DNA from 3 places in the Enterobacter sp. Taxon_8 genome. Region 3 is predicted to be linked to each of the others. Evidence: riboswitches for the same ligand, from Rfam matches in the RefSeq annotation. Region 3 holds a riboswitch; each other region holds the start of a gene.
What was found. A riboswitch is a leader RNA that binds a small molecule or an ion and turns the genes downstream of it on or off. The one in region 3 is predicted to bind thiamine pyrophosphate.
Positions count from the first base shown of each region.

Region 1 (7,454 bases), 2.3 Mb from region 3:
CAAGCTGACCGAACAGTGAAGACAGCCAGCCCTGGCGACCGTAAACGCTCAGAATACCAAATACCGCCACCAGCACGGGCAGGATCAGCGTCATGGCGCACAGGCGCAGCAGGGCCTGCCTGCCGGGAAATCGCCGTCGATACAGAGCGCGTGCCAGAAAAATAGCCGGGATCACCGACAGCAGGGCAGAAAGAGACGCCTGCCAGAAGGAGAACCGGATAACGTGCCAGAGGTAGCTGTCGTGCCAGAGGGCGAGCAGGTCGCTCCCTGGCGCGTTAAACCACAATGCAAGAAAAGCCCCCAGGCTGACCGCTACCATCACGGCGGCGGCGAGCAGCCCGGGAAGTAACCAGCCGGGAATCAACGGCTGACGGCGCGTTGCCATTCGCTTACCCATGCGGCACGCTGCGCGGCGACCTGCTGAGGCGTAAACTCCAGCGAGGTTTTCGGTTTGGTCAACTGCTCGAAACCTGCGGGCAGCGCAACGTTAGTAACCGGATACATCCAGTTGCCTGCGGGAATCGCGCTCTGGAACGCCGGTGAAACCATGAACTTCAGGAACTTCTCGGCCAGCTCCGGCTGTTTGCTGGCAGCGGTACGCGCGGCCACTTCCACCTGCAGATAGTGCCCTTCTGCAAAATCTGCGGCTGCATAGTTGTCTTTCTTCTCGGCGATAATGTGGTAGGCCGGGGAGGTGGTGTAGCTCAGCACCAGGTCGCTTTCGCCTTTGAGGAACAGGCCGTAGGCTTCGCTCCAGCCTTTGGTCACGGTGACGGTTTTGGCGGCCAGCTTCTGCCATGCTTCCGGTGCTTTATCCCCGTAGACCTTTTGCATCCATAGCAGCAGGCCCAGGCCCGGCGTGCTGGTACGCGGATCTTCGTAAATTACGCGCCACTTCTGATCGCTTTCGACCAGCTCTTTCAGGCTTTTTGGCGGGTTTTTCAGCTTATTTTTGTCGTAAACAAAAGCAAAGTAGCCGTAGTCGAACGGCACAAAGGTGTCGTTCTTCCAGCCGCCCGGCACGTTAACGGCATCTGCCGCGACGCCGCTTTTGGCAAACAGTTTGGTTTGCGAGGCGGCTTCCAGCAGGTTGTTATCCAGCCCGAGCACCACGTCGGCTTTACTGTTTTTTCCTTCCATGCGCAGGCGGTTGAGCAGCGACACGCCATCTTCAAGCGCCACGAACTTCAGCTCGCAGTTGCAGTCCGCTTCAAAGGTTTTTTTGACAACCGGGCCAGGGCCCCAGTCGGCAGAGAAGGAGTCGTAGGTGTAGACCGTCAGGACGGGTTTGGCAAAAGCAGGCAGCGCGAACAGCGCCAGCAGGGGGAGAACTTTTTTTAACACTTTGCACCTCAGGGTTGAGTGGCAAAGGATTTTGAGCGACAGCCTCAAATCCCTTCGCCGGCGTTATCCGGATCAGGTTCGACGGGTATTATCTCAGCGCACATCTGTGATGCAGCACCCCGTTGAGAACGGCGCTATTGTAATGATTTGGTGAATATTACGAAAGCGTTATGGCTCCGGGGGCGCAAACCAGGCGGATTTAAAATCAAACCAGCCCAGGGTGTTCATCCGCAGGCCGCGCATGCTGCGCTGGCCCTGAATCATCAGCCAGTGGTGGATCAGCGGGACGATCGCCTGCTCGGCCAGCAGCTGCTGGCACCAAACGGCAAGGTTCATCTCGCCCGATCGCCATAGGGCGGCGTCCTGCTGCCAGTCCCGATCGATGCAGTGCTGGATCAGCGGGACTTCATACAGGTGTGAAAATAATGAAAAATCGAGCGGCAGGGTAAAATTAGCGCTGTTGAGCCAGATATCGCTGGCGATCTCTCCCTGATGCCATTCGTCATAGTCCACTTCTCTTACCTCTAACTTGACCCCCTCTGCTGCCAGCAGGCGGGTCATGATCCTCGCGATAAAACGATGCTCCACGTGCTCGCGGTAGTAGGTCAGGGTGATGGACTCCAGCCCTGCGGGTTTGTCGCAGTGCGACGGCCGGGCGTGGTGCCAGCGCGGAAGCAGGCCGTAGGCCGGAAACCAGTATGTCTGGTACTGCTCTTCCGCATGGTAGATCAGATTGGAAGGGGACAGCACGTGGCTGATCCACTTGCGGACGCCCTGGTTTGCCCCGCGGTGGGTGCGGCGGTCAAACAGGAGATAGTAGCATCCCTCCTCCAGGCGGCTCTCCACGGCCTTTTCTCCGGTGGTGGGGCCTTCAAGCGTCAGACCGCAGCTCAGGTCTTCATTGAGATCAGGCAATACCCACACGTTCACTTCGTCGATCAGCGCCCGATAGCCAAAGTAGTCATCGAACGCGCGGATTTTCAGCTGGTTGCTGTTATTGCGGGACACGGAGTAGGGCCCGGTGCCAATCGGCAGGCTGGCAAAATTGTTCAATGATTCCCACTCGCCGGGCAAAATCATCGACGGCACATAGCCCAGCAGCCAGGGAAGCCACTTGTCCTGCTGCGACAGCTCAATGTCCAGCGTCCAGGCCGTGGGGGAGTGGATGCGCGAAATATGTGAGTAGAGCGGCAGCCTGCGGGCGCGTTCCAGAGAGGCGATGACGTCGTGCATTTCCAGCTCGCGGCCGTGGTGAAAGTGGATGCCGGGGCGTAAGAAGAAGCGCCAGTGGCGCGGGGAAAGCTGCTGCCAGTGGTGCGCGATATCCGCCTCCAGTTCCCCGTTTTCCTCATTTATGCGCGTCAGCCCGCTGAAGATTTGTCGGGCCATGTGGGTTTCAGAGCGGCGTAACGCCGTGCCGGGCAACAGATTTTTCATCGGACGGTAGTAGAGCACCCGCAGAATGTGCCGGCCCTGACGAAAGCTGCGTCCGAGATGGGAGACCAGCATCTGGCGCACGGCGGCCTTGTCGCCCACCAGCTGGACCAGCTGATCGATGCGGTCCTGTTCGAGCAGATCTTCTGCGCGCTGCTGCTGCAACGCCAGTCCGGTATACAGGAAGGTCAGTCGCGAGCGTTTGCCGCGTCCCGCTTCCGCTTCCCAGCTTAACCACCCCTGCTGCTGCATGGTGTTGAGAAGCGTGCGCATATGACGGCGGGAACAGCTAAGCAGGTCCGCCAGCTCGTTGAGCGTGGTCTCCTGCGATTGCCCCTCGCAGCACTGCCAGAGGCGGATAAACTGTTGTTGCAGACGACCGGAAGGCATAAAAGGGGAACTCCTGACAAAAAACCAGCAATTTATTTATCCCTATATTAGGCCAATAATTCTCCTCGATGAAGCGAGGAGGTAAATTATGAAGAGGTCTACCGCACGTCAGTTTTATCAGCAGTACTTTTCAGCGACAAAAGGATCGTCCTGGCTGGCCCGCCGGTGTGCAGAGCAACGGCTGAAAACGTTAGAAGAATTGATGCAGTGGGACGTTACGACACCGACCTCTTCCCGCTAACTCGCCTCGATCATGTGTGACTGAGTATTGGTGCTTATCACCCGCCAGCAAAATGTTTTTGCTGGCTTTTTTCGTTTACTATTCACCCAATTTCGATTCGCTTTCACAAGGACTTGCGCATGCTGTGGTTGATGACGATGGGGCGACGCCTGAACGGCGTGTATGCCGCTTTTATGCTGGTGGCCTTTATGATGGGCGTGGCGGGGGCGCTTCAGGCGCCGACGCTGAGCCTGTTTCTCAGCCGCGAGGTAGGGGCGCAGCCGTTTTGGGTCGGCCTGTTTTATACCGTCAACGCCATTGCCGGGATCCTGGTCAGCCTCGCGCTGGCGAAACGATCGGACAGTCAGGGCGATCGCCGCAGGCTAATCCTCTTTTGCTGCGCCATGGCCGTGGGCAACGCGCTGCTCTTTGCCTTCAATCGTCATTATCTGACGCTCATTACCTGCGGCGTGCTGCTGGCGTCGCTGGCGAACACCGCTATGCCGCAGCTGTTCGCCCTGGCCCGTGAATATGCGGATAACTCCGCGCGGGAAGTAGTGATGTTCAGCTCGGTGATGCGTGCCCAGCTCTCGCTGGCGTGGGTCATTGGTCCGCCGCTGGCCTTTATGCTGGCGTTGAACTATGGCTTTACCGCCATGTTCTCCATTGCGGCAGGGATTTTTGTCATCAGCCTGGCGCTGATAGCCTTCGCACTGCCGTCCGTGGCGCGCGTCGAACAGACAACGGATAAACCGCTCACCCAGGTGAGCGGCTGGCAGGACAAGAACGTCCGCATGTTGTTTATTGCCTCGACGCTGATGTGGACCTGCAACACCATGTACATTATTGATATGCCGCTGTGGATCAGCAGCGATCTGGGCTTACCGGACAAGCTCGCGGGGATCTTGATGGGAACCGCTGCCGGGCTGGAAATTCCGGCGATGATTCTGGCGGGCTATTACGTTAAGCGCTTTGGAAAGCGTCGGATGATGATCGTCGCCGTGGCGGCCGGGGTACTGTTCTACGCGGGGTTGATCCTTTTCCATTCGCGTGAAGCGTTGCTGGCGCTGCAGCTGTTTAACGCCGTGTTTATAGGAATTGTTGCCGGGATCGGCATGCTCTGGTTCCAGGATCTGATGCCCGGCCGTGCAGGCTCGGCAACGACGCTTTTTACCAACAGTATTTCAACCGGCGTGATCCTGGCGGGCGTGATTCAGGGGGCGCTAGCGCAAAGCTATGGCCATGCGTCGGTCTACTGGATGATTGCGGCGCTATCCGTCGTGACGCTCCTGCTGACCTGCCGCGTAAAAGACGTGTGATCGGATGAATGAAACGGAGCCCGGGAGCGCCGGGCTCTGCGAAGCGTTTTATTCGGAATACTGATATTTACGCTGCGCGCGTAGCGTCAGGTACATATGAACGAGTCCCATGAAGCCGTGTGCCCAGAAATATGTCTCAATAAAAACTGTCAGGAATTTATGCAAATCTAAGACGGATTCCGTGACGGACGAAACCGGCCCAAGCGTGGCGTTCAGCACGAACCAGGCCGCGCCGCAGAGTGCAACGCCCAGCAGCGCCAGCACACCCAGACCTTGCACCGTTGCCGCCATACCGCCAGCATGCGCGTCAGGTAACTGACGCTGCGCGAGGGTGCGAATATCTTCAACGATTCCACGAAAATCCAGCGCCAGCCAGGCGAAGTAATACTTAAATCCGCGCTGGGTTAACATCCATGCCATCATGGCAATACCACAAAAAATTAAACCAAACCCTGAGATAACATGGATCCAGGTGACAATTCCGTTCAGTCCGGATTCGTGGAGGGCTTCGCTTTCGGTGAAATTAGAATTGATAATTTGGGCCAGCACCAGTATGGCTACAAGAATGTGCAGTACGCGAAGAAAAGGCGTTTCTTTATGGGGAAGCGTATTACGTAGCGTTGGGTTCATCGCTTTTACCTCAATAATGAGAGAGCTGATGCGATGCAGTGTGACGCAGATTAATTAACGAAACCTTAACGATGAGTAGCGTCACACTGTATTTATGCGTTCCGATTAGTGGACAGGATCAATATGCGTCATCACGTTCAGCACATTGAATTTTTGCATCACGTTGTTTCTGGCATTGACGGCAATCTGATGCCCTTCTTTTACGCTTAATTCGCCGTTCACTTCCAGATGGACATCGACAAGGGCTAAATCGCCCATCTTGCGGGTTTTTAAATCATGGAGTCCGGTGACGCCTTCGGTTGAGAGAAGACACGTTTTGATATCGTGCTCCAGTTCGGGTTCAAGCGAACGGTCCATCAGATCGTGCAGGGCATCGGCAGAGAATTTGTAACCCATATGGGCGATGAACACTCCGACAATCAGGGCCGCAATCAGGTCCATAGCGTGAAAGCCCACTAAATTCCCGGCAATACCGATGGCGACAACCACTGACGACGCTGCGTCAGAACGGGCATGCCAGGCATTGGCTATCAGCAGCGAGGACTGTACACGTTTTCCCGTGGAAAACATGTATCTGAACAAACTTTCCTTCACCACCAGCGCCAGTATCGCCACCCACAAAGCGGCCCCTTTCACCACCTGATGCGTCTCGGGATTAAGCAGTTTATTGCCAGCGGACCAGAGCATCCCGATCCCCACGAGCAGCAGAATAGCGCCAATAATGAGCTTTGCACCGTTTTCGAAACGCAGATGACCGTAATGATGATCGATATCAGAGGCTTTCTGACTCTTTTTATTCGCAATCAGAACGACCAAGTCAGAAGATAAATCGGAAAGAGAATGAATCCCATCAGCAATTAATCCCTGTGAGCCGGAGAATATTCCTGCAACTATCTGAAAACAGGTGAGTATGATATTTATTATCACGCTTACTAATGTGCATTTATGTATTTCCCGAGAACGGATATGAGACTCATTGCCATTTTTCTTTTTCATGATAATTTCCGCTACCAACTGATTGAGCGATTATTCTGCGCAGAGAACATTAAATTGACGTTAAATATAATGTCATTATTGGCTGGGTTTGGGAATATTTACAGAAGGAGGGCGGGTATTGGGATAAAACGCGGCCTGCAGAGTGCACTGCAGGCCGGAGGATTACTTCATAAATGCAGGTTGTTTGTTTTCGTAAGTGGCAATCGCCGCTTCGTGCTGGAGAGTTAAACCTATGCTGTCCAGACCGTTCAGCATGCAGTGACGGCGGAACGCATCAATGCTGAAGCTGTAGGTTTTATCCCCGGCTTTCACCACTTCCGCTTCCAGATCCACTTCAAACGAAATACCCGGATTCGCCTTAACCAGCGCGAACAACTCATCGACCTGTTCATCGCTCAGCGTCACCGGCAGCAGCTGGTTGTTGAAGCTGTTACCGTAAAAAATATCCGCGAAGCTTGGGGCGATGACCACTTTGAAGCCGTAATCGGTGAGCGCCCACGGGGCGTGTTCGCGGGATGAGCCGCAGCCAAAGTTTTCTCGGGCCAGTAAAATGGAGGCGCCTTTGTACTCAGGGAAGTTCAGAACGAATTCCGGATTAGGCACTTCGCCTTTGTCGTCCAGGAAACGCCAGTCGTTGAACAGGTGCGCGCCAAAGCCGGTACGCGTCACCTTCTGCAGAAATTGTTTCGGAATAATAGCGTCAGTATCGACGTTAGCGGCGTCCAGCGGGACAACCCGGCCCGTATGTTGGGTAAATTTCTCTGCCATGATTGTCTCCTTATTTCAGGCTGCGAATATCGGCGAAATGGCCGGTGACTGCCGCAGCGGCGGCCATTGCCGGGCTGACCAGATGGGTACGCCCACCGCGGCCCTGACGGCCTTCAAAGTTACGGTTGCTGGTGGAGGCGCAGCGCTCACCCGGATTCAGGCGATCGTTATTCATGGCCAGACACATGGAGCAGCCAGGCAGGCGCCACTCGAAGCCCGCTTCGATAAAGATCTTATCCAGACCTTCGGCTTCCGCCTGGGCTTTCACCGGACCAGAGCCTGGAACCACCAGCGCCTGCACGCCCGGCGCGACTTTACGGCCTTTGGCAATCTCTGCCGCCGCGCGCAAATCT
Region 1 is NZ_CM177989.1:3,797,989-3,805,442, reverse strand. Features, by position in the region: gene thiP (thiamine/thiamine pyrophosphate ABC transporter permease ThiP) at 1-385, opposite strand, end outside; gene thiB (thiamine ABC transporter substrate binding subunit) at 361-1,344, opposite strand; TPP riboswitch at 1,376-1,476, opposite strand; gene sgrR (HTH-type transcriptional regulator SgrR) at 1,513-3,168, opposite strand; gene sgrT (glucose uptake inhibitor SgrT) at 3,257-3,409, shown strand; gene AC4IBF_RS18085 (sugar efflux transporter) at 3,529-4,707, shown strand; gene AC4IBF_RS18080 (cytochrome b/b6 domain-containing protein) at 4,756-5,337, opposite strand; gene AC4IBF_RS18075 (cation diffusion facilitator family transporter) at 5,443-6,333, opposite strand; gene leuD (3-isopropylmalate dehydratase small subunit) at 6,496-7,101, opposite strand; gene leuC (3-isopropylmalate dehydratase large subunit) at 7,112-7,454, opposite strand, start outside.
Region 1: linked by a shared signal. The riboswitch ahead of thiB (thiamine ABC transporter substrate binding subunit) and the one ahead of thiM (hydroxyethylthiazole kinase) in region 3 are both predicted to bind thiamine pyrophosphate.

Region 2 (7,454 bases), 1.3 Mb from region 3:
TGCGATAACCTGAAACAGCAGGATCTGGTCGCCTTCATTGACCTGCTGATGTTCCCACTGCTCGCGCGGCAGGATCTGTTGATTGAGCGCCAGCGCCGTTCCCGGCTTGAGCTGACGCAGCTTGTCGAGCAGTGCGGCAACGGTAAGCCCGTCGTCGCATCTCATCGGCTCATCGTTAAACAGAATGCGCATCGCGGTCTCCACATACCGGGCAGCGGCTGGCGCGGCGTAACGCCAGCTGGCGCCAGCTGCTGGAGCGAGCATCAAACAGCCGCAGCGTATTGCGTTCCGTCTCCATGCCGCTGAGCAGCTTGATGGCCTCCAGTGCCTGCATGGTGCCCATCACCCCGACCACCGGGCCAAGAATGCCCGCCGTACGGCAGTTGCGCGTCGGCTCGGCATCGTCCGGCCACAGGCAGCGATAGCAACCCTGCGACCACGGCGGGGTCAGGACCATCATTTGCCCGCCGAACCCCACCGCGCTGGCGGTAATGAGCGGCGTATGATTTGCCACGCAGGCGGCGTTAATCGCCTGGCGCGTCGCCATGTTGTCCGTGCAGTCCAGTACCACGTCGGCAAGGGCGACTTCACGGCGCAGGCTTTCACCGCTAAGCCGCTCCTGTAAGGCAACCAGCTCGATATCCGGGTTGAGCTGCGCCAGGCGCTGCCGGGTGATTTGCGCTTTCGGCTGGTTGATATCCTCGGTGGTAAAGAGGATTTGTCGCTGCAGGTTGCTGAGGTGAACCTCGTCGTCGTCGGCCAGCACCAGCGTACCGATACCTGCGCCTGCCAGATAAAGCGCGGCGGGTGCGCCTAATCCGCCCAGACCGACAATCAGCACCCGGCTGGCGAGCAGCTTTTGCTGGCCGTCGATGGCGATATCCTCCAGCAGGATCTGACGGCTGTAGCGCATAAAGTCACGATCGTTCATCGCCTGCTCCTGCCAGCTGTAACAGCTGTTTGGTGGCGGACCGCCAGTCTGCGGCCTGGGTGATGGCACTGACGACGGCGATACTGCCGACGCCGGTCTCCAGCACCGCCGGGGCACGTTCAAGGCTGATTCCGCCGATGGCGACAGTGGGGTAATCGGCAAGGCGTTTAACGTGACTTGCCAGCTGCGTCAGACCCTGCGGAGCGGAGGGCATCTGCTTGGTTTGCGTCGGGAAGACGTGACCAAGCGCGATGTAAGAGGGACGGGCCGCCAGGGCCACGTCAATCTCCATGTCATCGTGCGTTGACACGCCCAGACGCAACCCGGCTTCACGGATTGCGCTCAGATCCGTTGTTTCCAAATCCTCCTGACCCAGATGCACGCCGTACGCCCGGTGCTTAACGGCCAGCCGCCAGTAGTCGTTGATAAACAGACGGGCGTTATACCGGCGCCCCAGCGCGATGGCGGCAACCACATCGGCTTCCACCTCGTCATCGCGTTTATCCTTGATGCGCAGCTGGATCGTTCGAACGCCTGTCTCCAGCAGGCGCTCTATCCACGCCACGCTGTCCACCACCAGATAGAGCCCTAAACGGTAGGGAACGGGTGGGAAATCGGGCTGGTACATTACGCCTCCTCTTTTTTGAGGTAGATTTCGCCGCCTTTGGCGCGGAAGGTTTCGGACATGTCCGCCATACCCACTTCAATGGTTTGCGTGGCGGCGTAGTCGCGCACCTCCTGGCTGATTTTCATCGAGCAGAACTTCGGCCCACACATGGAGCAGAAGTGCGCGACTTTGCCCGATTCCTGCGGCAGGGTTTCGTCGTGGTAGGCGCGGGCGGTGAACGGATCCAGCGCCAGGTTGAACTGGTCTTCCCAGCGGAATTCAAAGCGCGCCTTCGACATGGCGTTATCACGGATTTGCGCGCCCGGATGGCCTTTGGCCAGATCCGCCGCGTGGGCGGCAATCTTGTAGGTGATCAGCCCCTGCTTCACGTCCTCTTTGTTTGGCAGCCCGAGGTGCTCTTTCGGCGTCACGTAGCACAGCATGGCGCAGCCGAACCAGCCGATCATCGCCGCGCCAATGCCTGACGTGAAGTGGTCATAGCCCGGCGCGATGTCGGTGGTCAGTGGCCCCAGCGTGTAGAACGGCGCTTCGTGGCAGTGCTCCAGCTCCTCGGTCATGTTGCGGCGGATCATCTGCATCGGCACGTGTCCCGGGCCTTCAATCATCACCTGCACGTCATACTCCCAGGCGATTTTGGTCAGTTCGCCCAGCGTGTGCAGCTCGGCAAACTGCGCTTCGTCGTTGGCGTCACGGATGGAGCCCGGGCGCAGGCCGTCGCCCAGTGACAGAGAGACGTCATAGGCGGCGCAGATCTCGCAAATTTCGCGGAAGTGTTCATAGAGGAAGTTTTCCCGGTGATGGGAGAGGCACCACTTCGCCATGATGGAGCCGCCGCGCGAGACGATGCCGGTCAGACGCTTCGCGGTCATCGGCACGTAGCGCAGCAGCACGCCCGCGTGAATGGTGAAGTAGTCCACGCCCTGCTCGGCCTGCTCCAGCAGGGTGTCGCGGAACGCTTCCCAGGTGAGGTCTTCGGCAATGCCGTTGACCTTCTCCAGCGCCTGATAAATCGGGACGGTGCCAATCGGCACCGGGCTGTTACGCAGGATCCACTCGCGGGTTTCGTGAATATAGCGGCCGGTGGAGAGATCCATTACCGTGTCCGCGCCCCAGCGCGTGGACCAGACCAGCTTTTCCACCTCTTCTTCGATGGAGGAGGTGACGGCCGAGTTACCGATGTTCGCGTTGACCTTCACCAGGAAGTTGCGGCCGATAATCATCGGCTCGGACTCCGGGTGGTTGATGTTGGCGGGGATGATCGCGCGCCCGGCGGCCACTTCGTCACGCACAAACTCCGGCGTGATGTTCTCCGGCAGGCGAGCGCCAAAGCCTTCACCAGGATGCTGATAGCGCAGCACTTCGCTGCGGATACGCTCGCGACCCATGTTTTCACGGATGGCGATGAACTCCATCTCCGGCGTGACGATACCCTGGCGGGCGTAGTGCAGCTGGGTCACGCATTTACCTGCTTTAGCACGTTTTGGCGTCAGCAGGCCGGTAAAGCGCAGCTCGTCCAGACCGTCGTCGGCCAGGCGCTCTTTGGTGTACGCAGAGCTGAGCACGCTCAGCTCTTCGCAGTCGTTACGCGCGTCAATCCACGGCTGGCGCAGCTTTGCCAGCCCCTGCTGGACGTTGATGGCAACATCAGGATCGCCGTATGGGCCGGAGGTGTCATACACCGGCACGGCTTCGTTGTCTTCATACTGCGGATTCTCTTTGCTGCCGCCGATAAGCGTCGGGCTGAGGTGGATTTCGCGCATCGGAACGCGAATATCGTCCTGCGAGCCGGAAATGTAGATGCGTTTCGAGTTCGGGAAAGCAGTGCTTTCCAGGGTATCGATGAAGTGTTGGGCCTGTGCGCGCTGTTCGCGGCGGGTCAGTTTTGCAGTAGACATAGCTCATTCCAAAAGTGAAGGACATGGCTTGTCAGACGACGGATGAAGCAAGAGAGGATCGCCCGGGGGGCGATACAACAGCAGTGTGACTCTTGTTCCCTTCGCAGGTATTAGCCTGATCAGGTTCCGCGGATCCCGAATTAACGGTCTCAGCCCGGCTTTCGCTCTGGGCACTCCGACAAGAAAAATCCCCCTCGTGAGAGGGGCGAATGGTTGTAAATTACTCGTTAACGATTAAGAACTCAAGCAGGGCGCGCGACGTTCTCTTCGTTACTGATGTTCAAATCATTGTCCAGGGCGAGAGAGATCAGCTTGTCTTCCAGCGTGAATCGCTCCTCCAGCGCTTCGCCGAGGTCGGATAGCGCCTGCTGGAACTCAAGATAGTTATCGTGATCGATGGCGTTCTCAAGCGTGGAATCGTAGTAATCCATGATCTGCTGGGTATTGGCTTCCAGCAGCGGATAGAGCTTGCTGGCCGCTAAATACGGCGTTGTCCCTTCCATTTCGCGGATAATGCGTTCATAAATATTGAAATGGCCGTCGGACAGATAGTCGACCAGGCCCTGACAAAAATCATCCAGCGCTTTTTCGTTCAGTCGCATAAACGATTCTTTGCCAGGCTTAATGCCGACCAGATTGTAATAAGCCACGAGTAGATGCTTGCGCACATGCAGCCAGCGATCCACCAGTTTGTTACTTCCTCTAACGCGCTCAGTCAGGCTTTCTAGCTGGTTTAACATGGTCGACTCCGCAAAGTGTAGGATTGAATCTGCTCATCCAGAATGTAACCACAATGCTAACAACATGTCAGTGAAGCGAAGGTAGTGCAATAGATATGGATCGTATTATTGAAAAATCAGATCTGGGTTGGTGGATCGTCAGCCACGAACAAAAATTATGGTTGCCCGGTGGAGAACTGCCCTACGGTGCGGCGGAAACGTTCGATCTCGTGGGCCAGCCTGCGCTAGAGATCGGCGAGTGGCAGGGTGAGCCCGTGTGGTTGATCCAGCAAGCGCGTCGTCAGGATATGGGATCCGTTCGCCAGGTGTTGGATCTGGACGTAGGCCTGTTCCAGCTGGCGGGGCGGGGCGTGCAGCTGGCGGAGTTTTACCGCTCGCACAAATACTGCGGCTATTGCGGCCATACCATGCACCCGAGTAAAACCGAGTGGGCGATGCTCTGCAGCCACTGCCGCGAACGTTATTACCCACAAATTGCGCCGTGCATTATCGTCGCTATCCGTCGGGATGACTCTATTTTGCTTGCACAGCATACCCGCCATCGCAACGGCATTCATACCGTGCTGGCCGGGTTCGTCGAGGTGGGCGAAACGCTGGAGCAGGCAGTGGCGCGCGAGGTGATGGAAGAGAGCGGGATCAAAGTGAAGAACTTGCGCTACGTCACCTCCCAGCCGTGGCCGTTCCCGCAGTCGCTGATGACGGCCTTTATGGCCGACTATGACAGCGGCGAGATCGTTATCGATCAGAAAGAGCTGCTGGACGCGAACTGGTATCGCTACGACGATTTACCCCTGTTACCTCCGCCGGGCACCGTGGCGCGTCGGCTGATAGAAGATACCGTGGCGATGTGTCGGGCCGAGTATGAGTAGTGTTACACTGAGGCCATGACGCTTAAGGAACTGCAAAAATGACCGAACTGAAGAACGATCGTTATCTGCGTGCGCTGCTGCGCCAGCCCGTTGATGTCACCCCGGTGTGGATGATGCGCCAGGCGGGACGCTATCTGCCAGAGTACAAAGCCACGCGCGCGCAGGCGGGCGATTTTATGTCGCTTTGCAAAAACGCCGAGCTGGCCTGTGAAGTGACGCTCCAGCCGCTGCGCCGCTTCCCGCTGGATGCGGCGATCCTCTTCTCGGATATTCTGACCATTCCGGATGCGATGGGCCTTGGCCTGTACTTCGAAACCGGTGAAGGTCCGCGTTTCACCTCTCCGATCAAAAGCAAAGCCGACGTGGACAAGCTGCCGATCCCCGATCCGGAAGGCGAACTGGGCTACGTGATGAACGCCGTGCGCACCATTCGCCGCGAGCTGAAAGGTGAAGTGCCGCTGATTGGCTTCTCAGGCAGCCCGTGGACGCTGGCGACCTATATGGTGGAAGGGGGCAGCAGCAAAGCCTTCACCATGATTAAAAAGATGATGTACGCCGAGCCGCTGGCCCTGCATGCGCTGCTCGACAAGCTGGCGAAGAGCGTTACGCTCTATCTGAACGCGCAGATTAAGGCGGGCGCGCAGTCGGTGATGATTTTCGATACCTGGGGCGGCGTGCTGACCGGGCGCGATTATCAGCAGTTCTCCCTGTATTACATGCATAAAATCGTTGATGGCCTGCTGCGTGAAAACGAAGGTCGCCGCGTGCCGGTGACGCTGTTCACCAAAGGTGGCGGCCAGTGGCTGGAAGCGATGGCGGCAACCGGCTGCGACGCGCTGGGTCTCGACTGGACCACCGATATTGCCGATGCGCGTCGTCGCGTGGGCGACAAAGTAGCGCTGCAGGGCAATATGGACCCGTCCATGCTTTATGCGCCGCCAGCCCGCATTGAAGAAGAAGTGTCGACTATACTGTCTGGTTTCGGCCAGGGGGAAGGCCACGTCTTTAACCTCGGCCACGGCATTCATCAGGATGTGCCGCCAGAACACGCAGGCGTATTTGTGGAGGCGGTGCATCGGCTTTCTGCCCAGTATCACAAGTAAGGAGTCGTTATGGATCTCGCGTCGCTACGCGCTCAACAAATCGAACTGGCCTCATCGGTGATCCGCGAGGATCGTCTGGATAAGGACCCTCCGCAGTACATTGGCGGAGCAGACGTCGGATTCGAGCAGGGTGGGGACGTGACGCGAGCGGCGATGGTGGTACTGAAATACCCTTCGCTTGAGCTGGTGGAGTACAAGGTCGCGCGTATCGCGACCACCATGCCGTACATTCCGGGCTTTCTCTCCTTCCGCGAATATCCCGCGCTGCTGGCAGCGTGGGAGCAGCTTTCGCAAAAACCTGACCTGCTGTTTGTCGATGGGCACGGGATCTCACACCCGCGTCGTTTAGGCGTTGCCAGTCATTTTGGGCTGCTGGTGGATGTGCCGACCATTGGCGTCGCCAAGAAACGCCTGTGCGGCGCGTTTGAACCTCTTTCATCCGAGCCGGGTGCGCTGGCGCCGCTCATCCATAAAGGCGAGCAGCTGGCGTGGGTCTGGCGCAGCAAGGCACGCTGTAACCCGCTCTTTATCGCTACCGGGCACCGTGTGAGCATGGACAGCGCCCTCGCGTGGGTGCAGCGCTGCATGAAGGGCTACCGCTTGCCGGAGCCGACGCGCTGGGCAGACGCCGTGGCGTCTTCACGTCCGGCTTTTGTTCGTTGGCAGGAAATTCAGCGATGATTCAGGTAAACTGCGCCTAATTTTCGATTCGAGAGATCATCATGCTACAAAACCCAATTCACCTGCGCCTTGAAAAGCTGGAAAGCTGGCAGCACGTCACCTTTATGGCTTGCCTGTGCGAGCGCATGTATCCCAACTATGCCGCGTTCTGCAAGCAGACGGGTTTTGGTGATGGCCATATCTACCGCCGCATTCTGGATCTGATCTGGGAAACGCTGACGGTGAAAGACGCGAAGGTGAATTTCGACTCTCAGCTCGAAAAGCTGGAAGAGGCGATTCCGGTGGCGGATGATTTTGACCTGTACGGCGTCTACCCGGCAATTGATGCCTGCGTGGCGTTAAGCGAACTGCTGCACTCCCGACTGAGCGGTGAAACGCTGGAGCACGCTATTGAAGTCAGTAAGGCATCTATTACGACCGTCGCGATGCTGGAAATGACCCAGGAAGGTCGGGAAATGACCGACGAAGAGCTGCGTGCGAACCCGGCGGTTGAGCAAGAATGGGACATTCAGTGGGAAATTTTCCGCCTGTTAGCAGAGTGTGAAGAACGCGATATTGAGCTGATAAAAGGGCTGCGCGCTGACTTACGAGAGGCTGGCGAGAGCAA
Region 2 is NZ_CM177989.1:225,912-233,365, forward strand. Features, by position in the region: gene thiS (sulfur carrier protein ThiS) at 1-192, opposite strand, end outside; gene AC4IBF_RS01050 (HesA/MoeB/ThiF family protein) at 176-931, opposite strand; gene thiE (thiamine phosphate synthase) at 918-1,559, opposite strand; gene thiC (phosphomethylpyrimidine synthase ThiC) at 1,559-3,454, opposite strand; TPP riboswitch at 3,534-3,642, opposite strand; gene rsd (sigma D regulator) at 3,697-4,194, opposite strand; gene nudC (NAD(+) diphosphatase) at 4,290-5,063, shown strand; gene hemE (uroporphyrinogen decarboxylase) at 5,102-6,166, shown strand; gene nfi (deoxyribonuclease V) at 6,176-6,847, shown strand; gene AC4IBF_RS01085 (YjaG family protein) at 6,889-7,454, shown strand, end outside.
Region 2: linked by a shared signal. The riboswitch ahead of thiC (phosphomethylpyrimidine synthase ThiC) and the one ahead of thiM (hydroxyethylthiazole kinase) in region 3 are both predicted to bind thiamine pyrophosphate.

Region 3 (7,454 bases):
AGCGTGCTTCTGTCTGTGCGTCCATAGCGTCCATAGGTGTAAAGGTAGATCGAGTTATTCTCATGCACCGAAACGAAAGCATGACCTGCACTTGTTGTTTCAGTCCAGATGTAAACGCCTTTCAATAGCCGGTTATCTGTTGGTTTACAGGTGTCAGCGAAGCTATCAGTTTTAGGAGCGGCAATCGGGCCAGGGAGAACGGGAAATTCAACGATGTGAGATTGGGTGGTTTCGGCTTTTGCTGGTTCTTTAGAAAATTCGTAAGTGTCGAAGATGGACGGAATAAAACGTGATTTGCAGGGGCAAGAGCTACGGCTATGCAGTGTTCCGGCTACTCTTTTACCGTGTATGTCTTGGTTTTCAAGCCCTCCCACTATGCGGAATCTACCCGCATGTTTACCACACGTCACTTTATGCCCTTCACAGGCCATGTCTTTATCGAAAAACTGATGATCGGTACATCCTTCAATAATCCGACCACCGCAAACAGTCTTATCGCCCCTGAATAAGTAGTGACCAATAGCCATTTATTTTTATCCTTGTGTTGCTTTGAAATCCTTAATGAAAGTGTAGGTTTTTGGGGCTGGCGAGTAAATGAGCAGTTGTAACAAAGTGATAGATGGTTACTCGCAACATGCCGCTGATGCAGTGGATCCTAGATGGCAAGGGCGATGATGCGATTATCAACATGTCAGCGCTGGCGCGTCGGCTGGGGTGTAGTCGTTCCAACCTGCTTGACCACATCCATACGCATGGATTCGACAGCACTATTAGGTACTACTTGAGCGAACAGCGACAACGGAAACTGAAAACATGAGAACCGGGTTAATCCCGGCTTTTTTAGCGCTTTTTATTCGATTGAGAAACAACCGAACCAGCTAAGGTTTTAATAACCTCGCTTGAACGTGGGTTTTTCAAAGCTGCTGATGCTTTGGCTTCCATGTTCGCGCCAGTCTGATTTTTTGTTCCTGCTTGTGATAGCACCGAACCCGCTAAACTTTTCTGAATCGCAGAGGCGTTTGGGTTGTTTAGAGTCTCTGCTGCCAGATGAGCTACATCTTTCGAGGATTGCTTATCATTGTTCGCCATTTCAACACCTATTCACGGGATGGATTTTTGGATATATTGTATTTGTTATATCAATAAACACAATATGTAGTAGTTATGATAGAAGCGAAGCGGCAAGCTTAGCAAGCTCGGAAAAAAAAGTTTTTACTGGTTTTATGACCAGTGTCAATTGTTTGATAACTGACCGTTTACGAAGTGGTAGAGAAGTCATATAGGTAGTGTGCAGGCATAAGCTTGTAATACTCAGGACAAACCAAATGGCAGATAACTTACAGCGTCGGCAGCCAGAAGATAAACGTTTCATCAGCTTGAGTGAATCTTGGGAAGTGGCATATTGGACCCAAGCGTTGGATGTTACTGAATCTCAGCTTAGGGCTGCTGTTAGAGCTGTTGGTAATGGCACCGCTAAGGTAAAAGCATATCTAGGTAAATAGGTTTGTGAAGGCATCTTCAATTGTGCTGTTGAGGCTGGAGAAACCCGGCCTTTTTTGTGTTCGGTGTTTGGTACTATGAGCCACAACCTGGGACATAAGCTGGCACACAGAGCATTTTTTAGGGTTGAGTCTTTGGCTTCCCGCTGGCATGATCCAGAACAGCGATTAACGGGACGTTAATCGCAAGCTTTTGATTTTGTTTATTTTGACTCGGGGTGCCCTTCTTCGTGAAGGCTGAGAAATACCCGTATTACCTGATCTGGATAATGCCAGCGTAGGGAAGTCAGATGCCTTCCCGGTCATCGCTTCTTCACGCAAGGCAGGAGCGAAACCATGCAGCCTGACCTGCTCAATTTACGCGTTTTACACCACTTCCGAACCCGTTCTCCGCTGACCCACTGTATGACCAACGATGTCGTACAGACCTTCACGGCCAACGTTTTGCTGGCGCTTGGCGCATCACCCGCGATGGTGATTGAGGCCGAAGAGGCTGAACAGTTTGCCGGCATCGCCGATGCGCTGCTGATTAACGTTGGCACGCTGACCTCGCCGCGTGCCCAGGCGATGCGTCGGGCAATAGAAAGCGCGGTGGCTGCAGGCAAGCCCTGGACGCTGGACCCGGTTGCCGTGGGCGCCCTGACGTTCCGCACCCGGTTTTGCCATCAAATTCTTGCTCTGAAACCGGCTGCCATTCGCGGCAATGCCTCTGAAATCCTTGCTCTTGCCGGGATGAGCCCGGGTGGGCGCGGCGTTGATACGACCGATACCGCCGCCAGCGCGGTGCCCGCTGCACAGGCGCTGGCCCGCCAGACCAATGCCGTTGTGGTCGTCACCGGCGAGGTGGATTACATCACGGACGGGCAACGTACCCGAACGGTTACCGGCGGCGATCCGCTGATGACGCGCGTGGTAGGCACCGGATGCGCGCTTTCTGCCGTTGTGGCGGCGAACTGTTCGCTGCCGGGTGACCGGCTGGATAACATTGCTGCCGTCTGCGGATGGATGAAGCGAGCCGGAACGGTCGCGGTTGCGCAGTCGCGTGGCCCGGGCAGTTTTGCCAGCGCGTTCCTCGACGCGCTCTATACGCTGGAGGAGCAGGCATGAAGCGGATTAACGCCCTGACCATTGCCGGCACCGATCCCTGCGGCGGCGCGGGTATCCAGGCTGACCTCAAAACATTCTCGGCCCTTGGCGCGTACGGCTGCTCGGTCATTACCGCGCTGGTGGCGCAAAACACGCGCGGCGTGCAGTCGGTCTACCGTATCGAGCCAGATTTTGTTGCCGCACAGCTGGATTCTGTGTTCAGCGACGTGCGCATCGATACCACCAAGATCGGCATGCTGGCCGAGACGGATATTGTGGAAGCGGTGGCCGAGCGGCTTAAACGCTATCAGGTGCAAAACGTGGTGCTGGATACCGTCATGCTGGCAAAAAGCGGCGACCCGCTGCTTTCGGCCTCCGCCGTGGAGACGCTGCGTACAAAACTGCTGCCGCAGGTGGCGCTTATCACGCCCAATCTGCCGGAAGCCGCCGCGCTGTTAGGCACATCGCATGCGCAAACTGAACGCGAGATGAAAGCGCAGGGAAACGCGCTGCTGGCGATGGGCTGCGGCGCAGTGCTGATGAAGGGCGGTCATCTTGACGACGCTGAAAGCCCGGACTGGCTCTTTACCCGCGATGGCGAAGTACGTTTTACCGCGCCGCGCGTGCAGACCAAAAACACCCACGGCACGGGCTGCACGCTCTCCGCCGCGCTGGCGGCGCTGCGTCCCCGGCATGAAGGCTGGGCCGATACGGTTAGCGAAGCGAAAGCCTGGCTCTCGGCGGCGCTGGCAAAAGCCGATACTCTGGAAGTCGGTCACGGTATTGGGCCGGTTCATCATTTTCATGCATGGTGGTAACCCAGTATACTGGCAGGAAACACCACGCCTGAGAAAACAGAGATGGAACAAGCGCATACCCGGTTAATCGCTCAACTGAATGAACGGATCGCCGCGCCGGACAACACGCCGCTGTACCTGAAATTTGCCGAAACGGTAAAAAATGCGGTGCGAAGCGGCATGCTGGAGCACGGGAATATTTTGCCCGGCGAGCGCGATCTGAGCCAGTTAACCGGCGTGTCGCGCATTACCGTGCGAAGGGCAATGCAGGCGCTGGAGGAAGAGGGCGTGGTGACGCGTTCCCGTGGATATGGCACGCAAATCAACAACATCTTTGAATATTCGCTGAAAGAGGCGCGCGGGTTCTCGCAGCAGGTGGTGCTGCGCGGCCAAAAGCCCAATACGCTGTGGGTCAACAAGCGTGTGGTGAAATGCCCGGAAGAGGTGGCTAACCACCTGTCGATCTCCCCGGACAGCGAGGTTTTTTTACTTAAGCGCATTCGCTATGTGGATGACGATGCGGTGTCGATTGAAGAGTCCTGGGTCCCGGTCGGGTTAATTCCCGATCCGGATGCAATTGGCATTTCGCTGTACGACTACTTCCGCAGTCAGAACATCTTCCCGCAGCGCACCCGCTCAAGGGTGAGCGCCCGCATGCCGGACAGCGAGTTTCAGGCGCACATAAAGATGGATGAAAAAATACCGGTGCTGGTGATCAAGCAGGTTGCGCTTGACCAGCAGCACCGTCCGATTGAGTACAGCATCAGCTACTGTCGCAGCGATCTATACGTCTTTGTATGCGAGGAGTAATTCCTCACGAGTCGGGGCGCAATCGCCGCCGCGGTGGCTGACCACCCAGGACGCCACGGCATTCCCCAGCAGAACGGCGTCTGCCAGCGACCATCCCGCTGCCAGCCCTGCCAGCGTGCCGCCCGCGTGGCTGTCGCCAGCACCAACGGTGTCCACAACCGTCGCCGGGAACGCCGGAACAACGCCCGAGGCGTCACCGTCATACCACATAGCACCGTCTTTATCATGGCGCACAATTAGCGCGGCGCCGAAGCGTTGCTGCCACACTTCACCCAGGTTTTCAGACTCCACACCTAATCTTTCAGCTGCAAGTTCCGCTTCCTGACGATTGAGCGACACGATTGGCCTGCAGGCCATAATCCGCTCCATCAGCGCGTCGGGAATATCCGCGATGCGGGGGCCGAAATCGATCAATGCCGTCACGTCCTGTAATCCCTCCAGCCAGCGTGTCAGCAGCTCGCCGCACGGCGATGCCAGCTGGTAGCCGGACAAATAAACCAGGCTGTTTTGCGGAACGTAAAGCGCATCCAGCCAGCGCTGCTGCCACTGGTTCTCCACGCCGCTAAAGGACATAAAGGTACGTTCGCCGTCAGGCTCAACCAGCGCCAGGCACCAGCCGTTGTCGCCCGTATCGGCCTCCACGGCGCTGTGCAGATCCTGCTTCGCCATGGCGTTGCGGATAATATCCGCCCAGACGCCGTGACCGACGGGCAGAGCGTTTTGCGCCGTAATGCCGAGCCGCTTCAGGGCGATGGCAATGTTCAGCGCGCAGCCGCCGATATTCACGCCCTGCTGCTTAAGTTCGATATCGCACCCGCGCCAGGGCAGGGCGTAGGCGTCGGCGATGACGTCTATCACCGCTGCGCCCAGCACCGTCACCGGGCTCGTGGCGTGCAGGGTGTCGAGACGTTGGGCAAATGCATTCATACGCCCTCCCTTTGCTCCCGATAGTGCAGCAGTTTTTCGCAATAGTGACCGAAATCGAGCCGGTTAACGGCGTCGAGCTCGGCCTTCAGCGCCGGGTCAATTGCCTGGACGCCGTGGAGCGCGCCGCAGATGGCCGTCGCCATTGCGCCAATGGTGTCCGTATCGCCGCCCAGGTTGGCGCATAAAATGGCGCAGCGGTTCGGATCGGTTTCCGCCAGTTCGACCATCGCAATGGCCGCCGGGACGGACTCAATGGTGCTGGTTCCTGCGCCGACAAGCTGATAAATCTGCTCGCTGGCGGAGTCGATGCCGTTGGCTTCCCGTACGGTCTTAAGCGCCAGCTCAATACGCGCCGCCAGCGACGCGCTGAAGGTGGTGGTTTTCATCTCCTGCGCATAGCGGGCGATACCCGGCAGAGCATCGACGATGTTCTGCCAGCTTTCGCCGTCGACGGCGCGGGAAACCGCCCACGCAATCACCACCGCGCCGGCAATGGCGAGGTCCGATTTATGGGTCGGGCTGGAGGCCAGCGCCACCTGCTCAACAAAGTGTTCCAGACGCGTGGCCGGAAGCAGGCAGCCCAGCGGCGAGGCGCGCATCGCCGCCCCGTTGGTCACGCCGTTGTTTTCCAGCTCGCTGACCGGCTTGCCGTCACGAATTGCGTTAAGCGCGATTTTGGAGGTCGGGCCGAGCACGTTCTTATTAAACGCATCGAAATCGAGCGCCCAGTGCAGAATATGCTTGCCGATAACGTCCGCGTTAATCTCCCCGTCGCACTCAACGATCGCGTCAGCCAGGCACAGCGCCATTGAGGTATCGTCAGTAAACTCTGCCTGTTTGAAATAGCAGGCCGCATTATTCTCTGCCGGGCCGGGTAAAAAGCGGTCGATCCAGCCGAAGTGCGACTTTACGCGCTTTCTCGGCCACAGCTCCGACGGCATGCCCATCGCATCCCCTAAAGCCTGCCCGTAAAGGGCACCGAGAACACGTTCTTGTTTCATTTAACTTCCCCTTGTGTCAGCGCGGCATCGCCATCAACCACCGCAATGGCGGCGATCTCTTTGTCCGATTCGCGGAAAAACAGCATAAACAGCACGGCAATCACGGCAATCATGATTGCACCAAACGTCCACATTCCGGCCCAGTTGTAGGTCAGCCCATTCACCGGCTCTTTGTATGCGAACATTTTTTCCATCATCACGCCGCCCAGGCGGTAACCCAGCAGGCTACCAAAGCCCTGGCAGCACAGCGTAATCAGGCCCTGCGCGGCGGTGCGCATGTGCACCGGCGCTTTTTTGTCCACGTAGATGTACGCGGTGACGTAGTAGAAGTCGTAGCTCACGCCGTGCAGCAGAATCCCGAGGAACAGCAGGGCGTAGGTGAAGTATTGTTCCGCTCCGCCGTAAACGAAGAATCCGTAGCGGATGGCGGCCGTGATCAGACCCAGCAGTAAGACCTTCTTAATACCAAAGCGTTTGGTAAAGAACGGCAGGGCGAGCATAAAGAAGATTTCGGAGAACTGGCCGAGCGTCATCCAGCCGGTGGCGTTTTTCATCCCCACTTCGGTGAGATAGCCGTTGGCGAAGATGTAGTAGAAGGCCAGCGGCATGGCGAACAGGAACGAGCAGAAGAAGAACACGAGGAAGTTTCTGTCACGCAGCAGGATCAGCGCGTCCAGCCCGAGCATCACTTTGAAGTCCAGCTTGCCGGTACTTTTCGGCGGGGTGTTCGGCAGGAACAGGGCAAAGACGCCGAGCAGGGCGGAGCTGGCGGCCGTCATCAGCAGCGGAATATTGGTATCGGAAATATCGCTGTAGCCCAGCATCTGCGGCAGGAACCCGCACGCCAGACCGGAGGCGATCCAGCCGATAGTGCCCATCACGCGGATACGCGGGAAATCGGCTTCGACGTCATCCACGTTCGCGAAGGCAATACTGTTGGTCAGCGCGATGGTGGGCATGTAGGTCAGGGAGTAAACCAGCAGCAGCGGGAAGAAGGTGCTGAACTGGGTTTGCTGTGCGGCGAAGTACATCAGAATCGCGCCGGCAAACATCAGCACCGCCAGCACTTTCTGCGCGGCGAAGAAGCGGTCCGTCAGCGATCCGACAAGAATCGGGGAGAGGATAGCGGCAATGGCGGTACAGGCGTAAGACCAGCCGATTTCCCCGGCGGTAAAACCGTTTTTGCTCAGCCACAGCCACAGCGGCACAAACCACGCGCCCCAGATAAACCATTCAACAAACATCATGAATGACAGTTGGACTTTCGTTTTCATTTTTTAATCCTGCATGTCAGAGAGGGTACGCCTTTAACATACCATTCAATAATACCTTTT
Region 3 is NZ_CM177989.1:1,498,202-1,505,655, forward strand. Features, by position in the region: gene AC4IBF_RS07070 (PAAR domain-containing protein) at 1-527, opposite strand, end outside; gene AC4IBF_RS07075 (hypothetical protein) at 841-1,089, opposite strand; gene AC4IBF_RS07080 (DUF3606 domain-containing protein) at 1,326-1,502, shown strand; TPP riboswitch at 1,704-1,800, shown strand; gene thiM (hydroxyethylthiazole kinase) at 1,836-2,606, shown strand; gene thiD (bifunctional hydroxymethylpyrimidine kinase/phosphomethylpyrimidine kinase) at 2,603-3,403, shown strand; gene AC4IBF_RS07095 (GntR family transcriptional regulator) at 3,446-4,192, shown strand; gene AC4IBF_RS07100 (PfkB family carbohydrate kinase) at 4,166-5,119, opposite strand; gene AC4IBF_RS07105 (ADP-ribosylglycohydrolase family protein) at 5,116-6,120, opposite strand; gene AC4IBF_RS07110 (nucleoside permease) at 6,117-7,394, opposite strand.